2 regions of the Companilactobacillus halodurans genome follow, and region 1 is predicted to be linked to the other one. Evidence: predicted binding sites of a transcription regulator. Region 1 holds the regulator's gene; the other holds the start of a gene.
The links. The regulator LexA, encoded in region 1, represses DNA repair genes until DNA is damaged. The targets are predictions, from matches to a motif close to CNAACANNTGTTNG.
Positions count from the first base shown of each region.

Region 1 (9,688 bases):
GCGTCCAGCCGATTTCCGTGGTAAAAAGGTGCCCGAAGTATTAACTAGTGGGGATCACGAAAAAATCCGTCTCTGGCGTTTAACGCAAGCTTTGAAAAAAACCCTAGAGCGTCGTCCTGATTTATTAGAGTCTACAGACCTGACAGATGAGGAACAAAAGCTCTTGCACAAAATTCGTCAGAATTATTAGTTTACAATTAAGTTCAAATAAAGTATCATATTAAGAGTGTTTGAACGCACATATTAACGATATTCCGCTGTATGTCAGAGATATATAAGAGTGTCGGCAGGGAGAAATTATTTATGAATAAATTAATTCAAGATATTACAAAAGAACAATTACGTTCTGATATTCCTGACTTCCGTAGTGGTGACACTGTTCGTGTACATGCTAAGGTTGTTGAAGGATCACGTGAACGTATCCAACTATTCGAAGGTGTCGTAATCAAGAGACATGGTACAGGTATCAGTGCTACTTATACTGTTCGTAAGGTAAGTAATGGTGTTGGTGTTGAAAGAACATTCCCATTGAACACACCTCGTGTAGAACAAATCGAAGTTATCAGACATGGTCGTGTACGTCGTAGCAAGCTTTACTACCTACGTAACCGTACAGGTAAGGCTGCACGTATTAAGGAACTTCGTCGTAACTAATACGTTAGTAAATTAACTTGATAAAAATAAACTGTCATGCTCGTAAAAGAGATGACAGTTTATTTTTTTACGCAAAATATATCAATTTTATATATTAAAATTGATAAAAATTCTCTTAATTTTTCAAAGACTTTGCTTTATTGACTATTAAATGGCAAACTAAATCATGTTAAATAAAAATTTTTAGTATTTTATTTTTCCATTAGTAAATACGTTTGAAGACCTCACACAAACAAGGAATCTCATCATTAAATTCCTTGCCAGATTCTTGGTATTCTTTTCTAAAAAAATCTTCATGGACTTTACGCCAATAAGTTAAGGTTTTGTCACCTTCGCCTTCATGGTAGGCATGTTCAGCACTGACGTATTTAAAAGGAACGACTTCAGTAACGACAGTTTTTGTAATGCAGATAGGATTTTCTTGACCGTCCAAGATGATGTTATAATCTCCAACTTGAGGCAAGTACTCATTAGGCTCATATAAATCGTAAGATGATGTCGTTGCGGTTTTTACGCCATCACAAACTAGATTGGCTAATTTATCTGGTTCAGCACCAAAAGACGAAATATCTCCTAATGGGTAATAGAGTGAATTCTTGTCTTGCAAAAAATTGAACCAATAATCGTGGATTTTTTCTTTGTCCATACTGCGCACCTCATAATATCAATATATTTTTATTAAAACACACCTTAATAAAAAGATAAATTTAATTAGGAATTTTGATTTATGGGTATTTGAGTATCAAACTGAATAATAAATAAATTTAGGATGGATTATATTATGAAGCAAATTATAACCATCGATGTTGGTGGAACTAGCATCAAATATGGTTTATGGAATCATAAGTATCGAAACCTAAGCTCAAAAGGAAAAATTAAAACACCTGATAATCTTGAAGATTTTTATCAAGTGCTAGAAATAATCGTTGCTAATTTCAGCGATGAACAAATTGATGGCGTTGGTCTCAGTATCCCTGGTGCTGTTGACCAAAGACGAGGCATGATATGCGGAATCAGCGCTTTGCCATATATTCATAATTTTCCCATTCAAGCAGCTATTGAAGAACGTTTAGGCTTGCCTGTAACAATGGAAAATGATGCTAATTGTGCAGCTTTAGCGGAGATTTCGATGGGCGTTGCTACGCATATGCAAAATATTATTTTCGTAGTAGTTGGAACTGGTGTTGGCGGGTCAGTAGTAGTCCATCGCCAAATTGTTCATGGAAGCCATCGCTTAGGTGGAGAGTTTGGTATGATATTAGGGCATGGAAATAAGCGTTTGAGTTTTCTTGGAACCGCGGTCCACATGGCACAAGATTATAATCGGGCTAACCAAACTAATTTAACCGGCAAAGAAGTGCTCCAATTAGCTGAAAATGGAGATAAGAAAGCTCAAAAGTATACTAAAAGCATGTTTTATAATCTTGCTAAAGTAATTTATAATTTACAATTTGTGATTGATCCAGAAGCAATCGTCATCGGTGGTGGCGTGTCAGAGAATCAATATTTCCTCGATACTTTGGAATCAACGATCAAAAATTTAGTTGAAAATATTGAAGACATCAAATTGATTCCTCATCTAATTCCCGCAAAGTATCACAATGATTCTAATTTAATAGGTGCAGCTTATAATTATTTTTATGGTTAAGAGTATAACTAGCTTTTGAGTATTAAGACAGATAACTTAAGATAAAGTGTAATATGACGTCCTCCATAGCAAAGCAAATTTGGCTGGAACGAAGTGGGCACGACTTTAAGCCTTTGCCAAGATTAGGCAAAGTCTTAAAGCTCGGCCTTATTCTAAGCAATAAATTGCTAAGAATAATTTCACATCTGAGCCAATTTGCTTTGCTATTCCGGACTAGATAGTGGTTTTGTTTTTAAATCAAATAGCAAAAGCATTCGTTTAGATAAGAGAGTTTATCGACTTTATATTTAAATGAATGCTATTTATGATTTGAAAATATTAGAATAGACGGTAAGTGACATTATCCAATCGGGAGTATCAATGATTCATAAATTTTTAAATACGACCCCTCAAAAAATAAAAGAACTAGGCACAATTAAATGTAAAAAAATCGGTTACCAATAATTATGAGAACATCATGTACAAAATGATGTTGGCAGGATACTCAGATACGATCATTTTCTTGTATGTATTGAGTAAGTGATATGATAAAAATCAAACAACGTTTTGGTCCTGCATGTACACTATTGGTAAAAATAATTTCAAGGGTGAGAAACAGAGGGTTAACACCACTTAGTTCTAGAATCAAGATATCCAAAAGATATCACTATAATTAAATATAAATGTATGATAAACAATTTACTAAAAAATGATCCAATGACTATAAGTACAAAGATATTATTGAATCTAATTTTCCAATAATTAAAAAGTTTTCGGAAATTTATTCTGCAATAATGAGGACCAATGTAAAGGCAATATATAATTTTGTAAAAAAATATAGTAAGTCCGAAATATCTTCATTCATTAACTCTGGTTTCGTTGAAGGCAATAACAACAAAGTCAAACTTATGGGACGAATTGTATACGGTGAAACTAATTTTGACAATTTATTTAAGAAATTTAGGCTAGTCCTTTTGGGAACATCAGATGAATTAAATATAGATGAATTCCTTAATTGAATATGTCCCTTTATTAAAGTAACCAACCTCTTCCATGAATCGATAAATCGCTAAGTACAATTTCAGTACTGATCATTCACAAAGCTGCCACTGCCGATTGGATAACGTCATTCATTATTTATTTCAAGTAATTCCAAATCAAATAAGCATCTATCTAGATAGTCGACAAACTGTTATCTAGACAGGTGCTTTTTGCTTTAAGATATTAAAAATAAAACCACTATCCAGTCCGGAATAGCAAAGCAAATTGGCTCAGATGTGAAATTATTCTTAGCAATTTATTGCTTAGAATAAGGCCGAGCTTTAAGACTTTGCCTGATCTTGGCAAAGGCTTAAAGTCGTGCCCACATCGTTCCAGCCAAATTTGCTTTGCTATGGAGGACGGCATATTACACTAACTAAAATGAAAAATACCTTGATTTTAATTACCTTTTCTTACTCGATTTAAGCAAGAAAAGATATGTTATGTTTCAAAATTTTCAATACAATTGATTATAGTATTCGAGGTAAAATTCGTTTGTCTTAGGTAAGACGGTGATTTTGGAAATACTGGTGTTGCGCGGTTCTGGTAAGGCCATCACATCTTTAGGCTGTAAAATATCTAAAGCTGCCGCCTTAACAGTAAAACCATGCGTAACACAAATTATTTTCTCATTAGGATATTTATTGGCCATTTCTTTAATGAATTCATCGACTCGTTTGATAACATCATCAAAAGTCTCACCATCGGTAGCATATTTAACATACATTGGTAAGACATCATTGAGATAGTCGTTATAAGCATCGGGATGGATTTTTCTAAGATCAGCATTTTTTTGACCATCCCATTGGCCGTAAGAAATCTCCACTAAGCGCTTATCGTAACTGACTGGCAGGTGAGCTGATTGGTTCAAAATAGCTGTCGTTTGCTTAGTTCTCTCTAATGGACTAGAAATTACACGGTCGGCAAAACTGATATCAAAGTTGTCGGCTAATTTTTGAGCTTGCTTTTGACCATTTTCATTAAGATAAGTGATTTCTGTGTTGATAGTTCCTTGTTTCATCTTCATCACGTTGGCTTTAGTCTGTCCGTGACGAATAAAATAAAATTCTGTCATTTTTATTCCTCTTAAGTTGTTTTTACAATGAATACATTAAGCAAATTATACAATATTTACTCCATTGATAGTTGACAATTAAAAATGAAATGTTAAAGTGTCTTTAAGTTAATTGGAGGTATTTTAATATGATAAAATTTAATATTAATAATTTAACAGTCTCCTCCAAGTCTACACGTTATACATGTAGGCTTATTAACTGACACAATAAACCTCATGTATGTAAGACAATTACATCTGTGAGGTTTCTAAAAATTAGAATTAATAATCCTCACAGAATATTGTCTGTGGGGATTTTTATTTTAATTTAAAAGGAGCTTTTGAATATGGAAGTATACAATTTTTCAGCAGGGCCAGCGACTTTGCCCAACTCAGTGATTCAACAAATTAAAGATGATTTGCCATCCTATAAAAATTCTGGAATGAGTGTTATGGAAATCTCTCATCGATCAGAATTGTTTGAAGAAATTATTCAACAAGCTCAACAAGATTTACGAGGTTTATTACAGATTCCTGATAATTATAGTGTGCTCTTTTTTCAGGGTGGCTGTACCTTGCAATTTAGTGCTGCACCATTAAATTTAGCAATAAAATATCATCGAATTGCTCTATTAGATAGTGGTCACTGGGCAATTAGAGCGATGGAAGAAGCTAAGAAAGTCAAAACTACGGTTGATATTTTAGCTTCTACAAAAAAGAACCATTATTCAAGATTGCCAACTTTGAGTGATTTTCCTCAAGATGAGTACGATTATCTACACATTACAACTAATAATACGATTGAAGGGACAGCTTATAAAAAAATTCCCCAAATAGGACAGACTCCTGTGGTAGCTGATATGTCATCTAATTTTCTTGGACAAAAATATCAAATTACGGATTTTGGATTAGTAATGGCAGGAGCTCAAAAAAACCTTGGAATAGCTGGTTTAACCGTTGTAATCGTCAAAAATGATTTATTTGCTCATGCTAAAAATTTGCCAAGTATGTTAGATTATCAACTTTTTTCTCAAAAAAATTCCATGTTCAATACGCCACCAGTTTTTGCAATTTATGTTGCTGGATTAGTTTTACGATGGTTGAAGCAACAAGGTGGAGTTTTGGAAATGCAAAAGCGTAATCAGAAAAAATCTAATTTGTTATACGATTTTTTGGATGAATCAAAACTTTTTACAGCACCTGTGAAAAAAGCAGACCGTTCTTTAACAAATGTTGTTTTTGTAACTGGTGATAAGTCAATCAATAGTCAATTGATAGCCCAAGCAAAAGATTATGGACTTTTAAATATTAAAGGTCATCGATTAGTCGGTGGAATGCGAGCCAGCTTGTACAATGCTATGCCTTATGCAGGAGTTGAAAAGTTGGTCAGCTTTTTAGGAAAATTTGAAAAAGATTATTGGGGGAAACACTAATGTATCAAGTTAAAACTTTTAATGCGATTGCCAAAAGTGGTTTAGAAATTTTTACAGATGATTTTCAAATCAATCAAACAGATAATCCTGATGCTTATTTGATTCGTTCGGTTAACTTATTGAATCAAAATTTGCCTCAGAACTTAAAAGCCATTGTTAGAGCTGGTGCTGGAGTTAACAATGTTCCTTTGAAACAAGCAACTAAAAAAGGAATAGCTGTTTTTAATACACCAGGCAGCAATGCAAATGCAGTTAAAGAATTGGTGATTTCCTTGATGATTGCTACCACTAGAAATCTTTTTTCAGCAAATGAATATTCAATAGCCCATGCTCAAGCGGATATTTCACAAAGAACCGAAAAAGATAAGACCAAATTCAACGGCAGTGAATTGGCTGCAAAAAAGTTAGCTGTGATTGGTCTGGGTCATGTTGGATCATTGGTGGCAAATGCAGCCATGCAATTAGGAATGAAGGTCATTGGTTTTGATCCTTATTTATCTACTAATGGAGCCTGGCGAATTGATAATAAAGTTAGGCGAGTCGATTCGATAAAAAAAGCTGTTCAAAATGCTGATTTTGTGACTGTTCACGTACCCAAAAATGATGCAACAATCGATTTAATTGGGACTAAAGAAATCGATGAAATGAAGGAAAATGTCATTTTATTTAATTATTCAAGATTAGGGATAATTAATAATAAAGCAGTTGTAAAAGCACTTCGTCATCAAAAAATCAGTCATTACTGTACTGATTTTGGAGAACCTTTGATTGCAGGAAATTCTTCGATTACAATCACGCCTCATATTGGAGGTTCAACAATTGAAGCTGAATCTAATGGTGCCACTCAAGGAGCAAAAACGGTAATGGATTATTTGGAATCAGGGGATACTAAACATTGCGTCAACTTGCCGAATCTTGAAGTTCCATTTGAAACAGAATTTAGAATTACGGTGATTCATCAAAATATTCCTAATATGGTTGGTCAGATCAGTACCCAAATCGCCAATAAAAAAATCAATATAGAGAATATGAGTAATGCAGCAAAAGGAGAAATTGCTTATACGATTGTTGATGTTGACAATTTAAAAACAAATGATATCGACGAATTGAAAAATGCTTTAGAGTCGGTTACAGAAGTTTATCGTGTTCGTATAATTAAGCATCAGTAAAAAATACGAAAAAAAAGATTGCTAACTTTTCAATCAGCAATCTTTTGATAGTTTTAAAAAATTTGTGAACGGTATAAGCCAACAACTTTGCCGAGAATTTCAACATTATCCAAAATGATTGGATCCATGGTATCATTTTCTGGTTGAAGGCGATAATGACCGTGTTCTTGATAAAATCTCTTACATGTTGCTTCGATGTCTTCAGTCATTGCAATAATGATTTCGCCGTTATTGGCAAAATTTTGCTCATGGACGATGACGTGATCGCCATCGTAAATTCCAGCATTGATCATACTTTCACCGTGAATCTCAAGCATGAACAATTCGCCAGAATCACGATTCAAGTCAGGTGGAATTGGGAAATAACCGTCAGGGTTTCTTTCAGCGGTAATTGGTTGACCAGCGGCAACAGCACCCAAGATAGGGATTTGTTTTGACTTGATTCCAATAGAGTTTAGACCGGCACCAGTTAACTCGATTGCTCGAGGCTTGGTAGGGTCACGTTGAATGAATCCTTTTTTTTCAAGACGAGATAGGTGACCATGAACCGTTGATGTTGAAGATAAATCTACGGCTTCGCAAATCTCTCTTACAGTTGGCGGATATCCATGTTCATCTAAATAATCATAAATGCATTGTAAAATTTTTGACTGTTTAGAGCCTTCAGCTTTTGACATTAGAACACCTCATTGTTAATATCTTAAATAGATTGTATCAAAATTTGAATACAAGTTCAAACAAGTGTTCGATGTAATGAGGAGAGACAAAGTTATGAACGAACAAGATGAGTTGTTAAAGAAGATTAACGAACTAGCTCACAAGGCTAAAGCTGGTACTATTACTAAAGAAGAAGAGGACCAACAAGCTCAATTGCGTAAGGAATACCTCAAGAATTTCCGTGCAAGTTTTAAGTCTCGATTAGAAATGTTGAGAGTTTATAATAAAGAGGGGGAAGAAGTTACTCCGGAAAAAGTTCGCGAAATTCAACGCAAAAAGGGATTACGTGACGATTAAGGCTTTCAATTAGGGAGTTTTTTTTGTAATATTAATAGATGTATGGAAAGGGTGAAACATAAATGGGAACAACTATAGTCGTTGGTATTTTAGCTCTATTGGTTGGTTTAGTTGGTGGTTTCTTCGCTGCCAGATGGTACATGAAGAAATACTTCCAAGATAACCCACCAATCAGTGCGGATATGATTAAGCAAATGATGGCTCAAATGGGACAAAAACCATCACAGAAGAAACTTAATCAATTGATGAGTACCATGAAGAATTCACAAAAGAAGAACAAGTAAGATATTATTTAGGATAATAGTTTTTGATTATTTTCTTAAATTGAAAAGGACTTAAAAATCGTATAACGATTTTTAAGTCCTTTTTTTTTTTGCATAAATCAGGAGAATATCTTTATATTAAATCATTAATTAATTCCGAACTTTAAACTGTATTATTTAAATTAAATTACAAATGAAACCGATAAGTACGAATAATTATTAAAAATAAAAGTATAAAATTCGTATTTACCGTTGAAACCTAACGCATATCTTGGTAAACTTTGAATACCAAAGCAAGAAAGGTGGAATTTTTAATGAGTGATGTCGCAATCGTAATGGGCTCGATTTCTGATTTAAAAGTTATGCAAAACACGATCGATGTCTTGGATGAGTTGGGTGTAAGTCACCAAACCAAAGTTATTTCAGCACATCGAATGCCTCAAGAAATGTTAGATTTTGCAAAAAAAGCTGTGGATGATTTCCAGGTAATTATTGCTGGTGCTGGTGGGGCAGCGCATTTGCCGGGGATGATTGCTTCTTCGACAGTCTTACCTGTAATTGGAGTTCCGGTTCCTTCTAAATATTTAAAAGGAATGGATTCATTATTATCAATTGTTCAAATGCCAGCTGGAGTTCCAGTAGCAACAGTTTCGATTGGTGAGGCAGGGGCGAAGAATGCCGCGATTCTTGCTACAAAAATTTGTGCTTTGAAAAATGAAGCTTATCAAAAATCCTTAGTTGATTATCAGCAACAAATGCACGATAAGTCACTGGAAAGTGGGAAAAATCTTGACTAAAAGCATATTGCCTAATTCCACGATTGGAATTATCGGTGGCGGTCAATTAGGTCAGATGATGGCTTTTGAAGCTAAAGCTATGGGTTATAAAGTTATTATTCTTGATCCTCAAGAGAATTGTTCCGCTGCCCAAGTTTCTGACGACCAGATTGTCGCCAATTATGACGATTTAGAAAAATTGATTGAACTAGCTAAGCGTTGCGATGTCTTGACATATGAGTTTGAAAACGTTGATGCTAAAGCAATTAATGAAGTTAAAAAATATACTCAAGTTCCTCAAGGTACCAAAGCTTTAAGCGTGACGCAAAACCGTGTTTCTGAGAAAGATTTTATTGAACAAAGCGGCTTTCAAACTGTTCCTCACGTCGTAATTAAAAATATCTTCGAATATCATCGAGGCATCGAAAAATTAACTGCTCCCGTAATCTTAAAGACCATTAGAGGCGGCTATGATGGGAAAGGTCAAATACTAATCGAAGATCCAGATGACGTTTGTTATGCCGATATTGAAGAATTGTTGATGCAAGGTCCATGCATGTTAGAGAAGAAGATCAATTTGAAAAAAGAAGTTTCAGTTGTAGTTTCTGCTAATAGTGATGGTCAAACTTCAATTTTTCCCATTATTGAAAATGTTCA
Region 1 covers NZ_VDFO01000008.1:14,043-23,730, reverse strand. Annotated here, with positions in the region: gene trmD (tRNA (guanosine(37)-N1)-methyltransferase TrmD) at 1-190, shown strand, start outside; gene rplS (50S ribosomal protein L19) at 304-654, shown strand; gene FHL05_RS02980 (ASCH domain-containing protein) at 857-1,300, opposite strand; gene FHL05_RS02975 (ROK family protein) at 1,436-2,302, shown strand; gene FHL05_RS12805 (transposase) at 3,019-3,300, shown strand; gene FHL05_RS02965 (histidine phosphatase family protein) at 3,780-4,397, opposite strand; gene serC (3-phosphoserine/phosphohydroxythreonine transaminase) at 4,724-5,809, shown strand; gene FHL05_RS02955 (3-phosphoglycerate dehydrogenase family protein) at 5,809-6,978, shown strand; gene lexA (transcriptional repressor LexA) at 7,032-7,655, opposite strand; gene FHL05_RS02945 (DUF896 domain-containing protein) at 7,750-7,992, shown strand; gene FHL05_RS02940 (YneF family protein) at 8,055-8,276, shown strand; gene purE (5-(carboxyamino)imidazole ribonucleotide mutase) at 8,570-9,052, shown strand; gene purK (5-(carboxyamino)imidazole ribonucleotide synthase) at 9,045-9,688, shown strand, end outside.

Region 2 (7,385 bases), on a different contig from region 1:
CATCGTTTTCGTTGTACATCTTCCAAATAATTGTACTTACACAACCAAGTGGTTCAGCACGATAGTACAATGGCAATTTTGTTTCAAAGTTAGCGATTCTGTGGTGATCTACAACGTGTGTGATTTGAACATCGTCAATATCAGGAACGCTTTGTTGTTTTTCGTTGTGATCAACGAGCATAACTTTCTTAACTTCACCATTGATGGCTGAGATGATACGTGGATATTTAGCATCAAAGTGGTTATAAACAAACTTTGTTTCCAAGTTTGGTTCGCCTAAAGCAACAGCTTCAGTGTTATAACCTAATTGATTTTGCAAATATGAATAAGCAACTGCTGCTGAAACAGCATCTGTATCAGGATTTTTGTGTCCAAAAACTAATTCTTTTTCCTTTGGCATGTGTACTATACCCCTTTATATAATTTATCTTGAAGATTTGAGACGATCGATATAACTCATCTCATTTAAGAAATTATCCCATTCTGTCAAGAATTCTTGAATCCGTGGTATCTTTTCTTTATCTTCTCGATATACAAATGATAAATCACTTGATATGGCTGGTTCAAGTGGTGTTTGATAAAGTTTAAACATCTCTTGATGAGCAATGCAAAAGCTTAACGGTAAAATCGTATAAACATCGTCTGATTCTTGAGCAAACTTCAAGAGTTGATAAGGGGATGAAAATCTAGCAATGACCTTAGGGTCATCTACTAAAGCATCCCTGAATCTCTCTCTCAACAATTCTGCAAAGTAATATGTCTCCAAATAAGTTGCCCAAGGTTTAGCGATGGCATCCTTATAACGGACAGATTTTTTCTTGTTAAGTTTTTCATCGCCATGAATCAACATAATATTATCACTGAAAATCTTCTTCGACTTATAAATTTTCCAACTCTTAATATTCTTATCAGGTAAATACATAATTGCTAAATCAATTTGATTATTTTGAATATTGTCCCAGAGTTCTTTTCTCGTCAAAAGATTCAAATCAATGATGACATTTGGATTGATTCGATTATATTCAACAATAAAATCTTCAATGACCATCGACTCAGCCGTCGATAATAAACCAATACTTATTGTACCAGTTTTTTCCGATGACTCTTGTTGAATTTGGTCAGTGACGCCATTGATCAGATCAAAAATCTGATGGGTCGTTTTTAAAAGCGACGTCCCAGCATCGGTCAAATAAATCTTTTTGCCAACGCTGTAAAACAATGGTGCTCCCACGACTTTTTCAATTTTTTTGATTTGTTGCGTCAAAGCTGGTTGAGTAATCCCCAGCAATTGTGCTGTCTTCGTGTAACTCATATTTTTAGTCAATTCATCAAAGTAATTCAATGCTTTGGAACTAAAGACTCTTCTCGATTTTTCGTCCAGCAATAAAAGAATCCTCCTAAGTATTTGTGAAAGTAAAAATTAATATATTCAATAAGATAATCATACTATATAAAGTTAAACTATGCTGTTGATATTACTTCTTTTCAGCAATTTTTTTCACAAATCTGATTGGTTCGCCATCGCTCTTCGGATCCATAACAAATGATCCATTTGAATATCGATCAGTACTTTGGTGACTTGCTCGATCAATTTTAATTTCGTTATTAGAATCAGTCACAATTGAAATTTCCTCTTGATTCAAAAGATTCGTTACTAAACAAATTCGATGTGGCTGACGTTTCAATTCACGCAAGGTCAAAACTCCACGACGAGCTCGACTAGTTACCGGAATTTCTGACAATTTCATCTGTTTGTATGAACCACGTTGCGTCAAAATAACTATCTTCTCATTTTCATCTTGGCTCAAGAAATAACCAGCTAATTCATCATCATCTTTTAGACTGACGAATTTAACGCCAATAGCCTTGCCACTGACTTCTGGTACTTCGCTGACAGGAAAGGCTGAAGCGTATGAATTTTTGGTAAAGACATAAATCAAATCTAAAGAATCAGGTTCAACATAGTAAACATCTAAGACTCGAGCCCCATCAGTCTTTAATTTGGCATATTTTGAAGCTCGAGATTTATAAGTCCGACCTGGCAACAAATCTTTGAAAGAAACTTGCTTAACATAATTTTCACTCGTACCAATCAAGAAATTACCAGTCTCTTTTAAATCTTTAAAGACAAAGGTCCTTAAAATCGATTCATCGCTATCTAAGCCGATTACTTGCGACAAATGAGATCCAGTATCTTTCCAACGACTATCTTCAATTTCAAAGACTTGTCGATAAATCAGATTTCCTTTATCGGTAAAGATAAAGACATGATCTAAGGTATTGACATTTTCATCTGCAATTGGATAATCGGCATCTTTTAAGCCATTATCATCCGCAGTCGATGCTTGATAAGAACGAAGACTGCTGCGTTTAACATAGCCGTCATGGCTGACCAATAAACGAACATCCTCACTGGCAACTAAGACGCTTGTATCGACTTCAATCTCTGAAACCTTATCTTCAATCTTAGTACGACGACTATCGCCATAATTCTTACGAACTTCTAGCAATTCTTTTTTAATAACTGACATTAAAGTCTTAGGGTCACTAATAATTTTATCAAGTTTTTTAATTTGTTGTTTTAATTCTTTATCTTCTTTTTCCAAGTCAGTTACATCGGTATTAGTTAAACGATATAACTGCAATGAAACAATAGCCTCAGCTTGTTCGTCGCTGAATTGATAATTTTTAATCAAATTATTCTTAGCATCAGATTTATTCTTACTGCTACGAATAGTCTTAATTACCTTATCAAGAATCGAAAGGGCCTTGATTAAGCCTTCAACGATGTGCAAACGCTTCTTAGCTTTAGTCCGATCGAACTCGCTGCGACGTAAGACGACGTCTTTTTGATGTTCCAGGTATTCCTTCAGGATTTGAACCAAACCGACCTGCTGAGGACGCATGTCAGCAATGGCAACCATGTTAAAGTTATAAGAAACTTGTAAATCAGTATTTTTAAACAAGTAATTTAAAATACCATTAGCATCGACATCACGCTTTAATTCAACTACGATCGACAAACCTTGACGGTCACTTTCATCACGAACTTCTGCAATGCCATCGACTTTCTTTAAGACTCTAACTTCATCCATTTTCTTGACTAACTGGGCTTTGTTCACTTCATAAGGTATCTCGGTAATCACAATTTGTGATTTATGACCACGCAATTCTTCGATAGAAGTCTTGGAACGTAAGTAAACTTTACCTCGTCCAGTCTTATAAGCATCCCTGATACCTGATTTACCTTGCAAGATACCGCCGGTTGGGAAATCTGGCCCTTTAACGATTTGCATTAATTCGTCTAAGGTAATATCCGGTTTTTCAATCATTTTGATAGTTGCATCGATAACTTCAGTCAAGTTGTGTGGTGGAATCTCCGTTGCATAACCCGCTGAAATACCAGTTGCACCGTTGACCAAAAGATTAGGAAATCTAGCAGGAAGAACCTTAGGTTCTTTTTGCGTGTCATCGAAATTCCACTCTTCGTCAACTGTATCTTTATTGATATCACGCAACATTTCCGCCGAAATCTTGCTCAAACGAGCTTCAGTATAACGCATCGCAGCTGGTGGATCGCCATCCATTGAACCATTGTTACCGTGCATTTCAATTAGCGGTTCACGTAATTTCCAATCTTGAGATAGTCGAACCATTGCCTCATAAATAGACGAATCACCATGAGGGTGAAAGTTACCCATGACATTTCCGACACCCTTCGCAGATTTACGAAAACCCTTGTCATAAGTATTGCCATCAAGAAACATCGAATACAGAATTCTTCGCTGAACCGGTTTTAAACCGTCACGAATATCAGGTAAAGCTCTTTCTTGAATAATTGATTTTGAATATCTCGCAAATCGATCTCCCATGATTTTTTCGAGCGAGATATCTTGAATTTTAGGAGAATTTTCAGTCACTATTTATCACCTATTCCTTATTCAATAAATCGTCAACGATTTTTTTATCGATTGGATCAGTCTCTTCAACGTTTTCCAAGATATGGTCTCCTTCTTCGGTACCGTTGAAACGAACATTGCTTTCAATCCAATCACGCCTTGGTTTTACCTTATCGCCCATTAATGTAGTTACACGACGTTCTGCTAAGGCAGCATCATCAATGTTAACTCTGATTAAGATACGATTCTTTGGATCCATAGTTGTCTTCCAAAGTTGGTCAGCATTCATTTCACCAAGTCCTTTGAATCGTTGCAATTCATAACCTTTGCCCATTTTATCGATAGCTTCTTGCAACTCATCAGGAGTCCAAGCATATTCGATCTTTGTTTTAGCACCTTTACCCTTTTGCAATTTGTAAAGTGGCGATAGGGCAATATAAACATGTCCTGCCTCAACTAGCGGTCTCATATAACGATAAAAGAAAGTCAAAAGTAAAATTTGAATATGGGAACCATCATCATCGGCATCGGTCATAATAATAATTTTATCGTAATTACGATCTTCCAATTTGAAATCTGCTCCAACGCCTGCACCAATTGTGTAGATCATGGTATTGATTTCTTCGTTTTTATAAATATCTTCAAGTTTAGCCTTTTGAGTATTCAAGACTTTTCCACGTAATGGCAAAATAGCTTGGAACTTGCGATCACGTCCCTGCTTAGCAGAACCACCAGCAGAATCACCTTCGACTAGGAACAATTCGTTTTTAGCAGCATTCTTCGATTGAGCAGGCGTCAGCTTACCAGATAATAAACCATCGCCCTTTTTGCTCTTCTTGCCATTACGAGTACTCTCACGAGCTTTTCTGGCTGCATTTCGAGCTTCACGAGCTCTTAAGGCTTTTTTAACTAATGTCTGAGCCTGCTCGCCATTTTCCATCAAGTAAAAACTCATTTGTTCATAAACTAATTGGTCAACTGCACCACGTGCTTGTGGAGTTCCCAGTTTTCCTTTAGTTTGACCTTCGAATTGTAAAATCTCTTCAGGAATACGAACAGAGATAATTGCTGACAAGCCTTCACGAACATCGCTACCTTCAAGGTTCTTGCTATTTTCTTTTAACAAGCCGACCTTTCGAGCGTAATCATTGAAAGCCTTTGTCAAACCTGACTTCATTCCGGCTTCATGCGTCCCACCATCAGCAGTCCGAACATTGTTGACGAATGAAATAATGTTTTCGGAATAACCGTCATTGTATTGACCAGAAAATTCAATTTCGATTTCAGAATTGGTACCTTCGATATAAAAGATTCCACCGAGAGTATCTTTTCCTTCGTTGAGATACTTAACAAAAGATTGGATTCCATCTTCGTAATGGAAAACATCCTCGCGAACTTCTTCACCACGTTTATCCGTAATAGTGAATTTAACACCCTTGAGCAAAAAGGCTGATTCTCTAAGTCTTTCTGCTAATGTGTCGTAATTAAATTTAATTGTTTGGAAAATTGAGGCGTCGGGCTTGAAACTAATCGTTGTTCCGCTGCCCTCTTTTGTGGAACCCGTCTTTTTAAGAGTCCCAACTGGATGACCACCATTTTCAAAGCGTTCTTGATAAACTTTGTGATCACGAACAACACGAACTGTCATCCATTCAGACAAAGCGTTAACAACTGATGAACCAACACCGTGCAATCCACCGGAAGTTTTATAGCTGTTCTCAGAGAACTTACCTCCAGCGTGCAGCACTGTCAAAATAACCTCAATCGTTGGTTTTCCAGAAGCATGCATCCCTGTTGGCATCCCACGTCCGTGGTCAACTACAGTAACGCTGCTATCTTTGTTGATTGTCACATTGATTTCCTTACCAAAACCGGATAAGGCCTCATCAACTGCGTTATCAACAATTTCATAGACCAAGTGATGTAGTCCGCGTGTATCAGTGGACCCAATGTACATACCAGGTCTTTTCCGTACGGCTTCTAATCCTTCAAGGATTTGAATCGACGAATCATCATAAGATGACTTTGGCATTTATATCATTCCTTTTTCATTTAATGCTAATTCAATATTCTAGTATTATAACACTATTCACGATATACGAATATGTGTTCGTATTCAAGAGAAATCTTTTATTTTTCCCCGAAATAGTGGATAATGTCTAGGTTGGTATTTATAATTTTATTTAAAACACCATAGAGTTACAATATACCAAAAAATAAAGCTGAGAGAGTGATTTTTTAATGAAACTTCTCATTTGTGCAATTTTGGCCTATCTAATTGGGTCATTTCCAACCGCTTATCTTGTCGGAAAAACTTTTTTCCATAAAAATATTTTTGATTACGGCAGCGGTAATGTTGGAACTACAAATGCTTACCGAGTCTTCGGAAAATTTGCCGGGACTGTTGTTTTGATTATCGATATCTTAAAAGGAACTTTAGGCGCCTTGATGCCAGTCTTCTTTAATTTGGATCGGCATTGGGTCTTATTTGTCGGCATCTGTGCCGTAATTGGACACTGCTATTCAATTTTCTTGAAATTCAGAGGTGGCAAAGCGGTCGCTACTAGTGCTGGGATTCTTTTAGCCTACAATCCACTTTTATTTACCCTCTGTTTTATCTTTTTAGCAGCCATCGTCTATACAACTAGTATGGTCAGCGTTGCCAGTTTAACGACCGTCTTATTTTTTGCCATTGCTAGTCTCTTTTTGCATGACTGGATTTTGACGACCGTCGCTGTTATTGTTACTATCATCGTTTATTTCCGCCATATTCCTAACATCAAGCGCCTACTTAAAGGTCAAGAAAATTTAGTTCCGATTGGATTACGATACAAAAAGCAACAACGTGAAAAAAGTAAATAACCAATTAAAAGGCTGAGAAGAAATTCTCAGTCTTTTTTTAACTTAAGGAAATGTTTTTGGTGTTAGAATGTATGCGATTACTATTCAACATACTTACTTTCAATGAATCACGGACAATTAAATATCTTGGGAGGATTTATTATGAAAACAACTAAACTGGTAGTTGGAATTTTGATGATTGTCTTGTCTTTTATCATTGGTTTTCAAGGTATGGCCGCCGGCATTCTCAACGCCTTTGCTGATAAAGGCGCAACTAGCGGCAGTGCTGGTATTTTAATGGCAATTGCTTATATGGTCTCAGGAATTGTTTACTTAGCCACCCAAAGCAAACAAGGCTTAGGAGGAGACATTGCCAATGCAATAATCTTAGGATTGTTTGGATTTATCGCCATTTTTAACGCTAACAAACTTTTTGGCGATTTGATAGTCTGGATCATATTGGGATTCTTAATCGGATTTGGATTTTTAATTTGGCATGTGATTAAAAATAAATCGATTCAAAAAAAGGTTCAAAATACTTCGCAACAAAATAATTTTTCCATGCAAAATCAATCGAGCCATTACCCTTCACGAGCACAGTATCGAGCAATGCATCGCCATTAGAACGCTAAAAGAGCCATAATA
Region 2 covers NZ_VDFO01000062.1:728-8,112, forward strand. Annotated here, with positions in the region: gene FHL05_RS11875 (manganese-dependent inorganic pyrophosphatase) at 1-400, opposite strand, end outside; gene FHL05_RS11880 (LysR family transcriptional regulator) at 425-1,381, opposite strand; gene parC (DNA topoisomerase IV subunit A) at 1,476-3,920, opposite strand; gene parE (DNA topoisomerase IV subunit B) at 3,931-5,931, opposite strand; gene plsY (glycerol-3-phosphate 1-O-acyltransferase PlsY) at 6,141-6,761, shown strand; gene FHL05_RS11900 (hypothetical protein) at 6,903-7,364, shown strand.
Region 2: a site for LexA is predicted at 5,999-6,012, ahead of parE (DNA topoisomerase IV subunit B). Genes of this name have one in related genera too.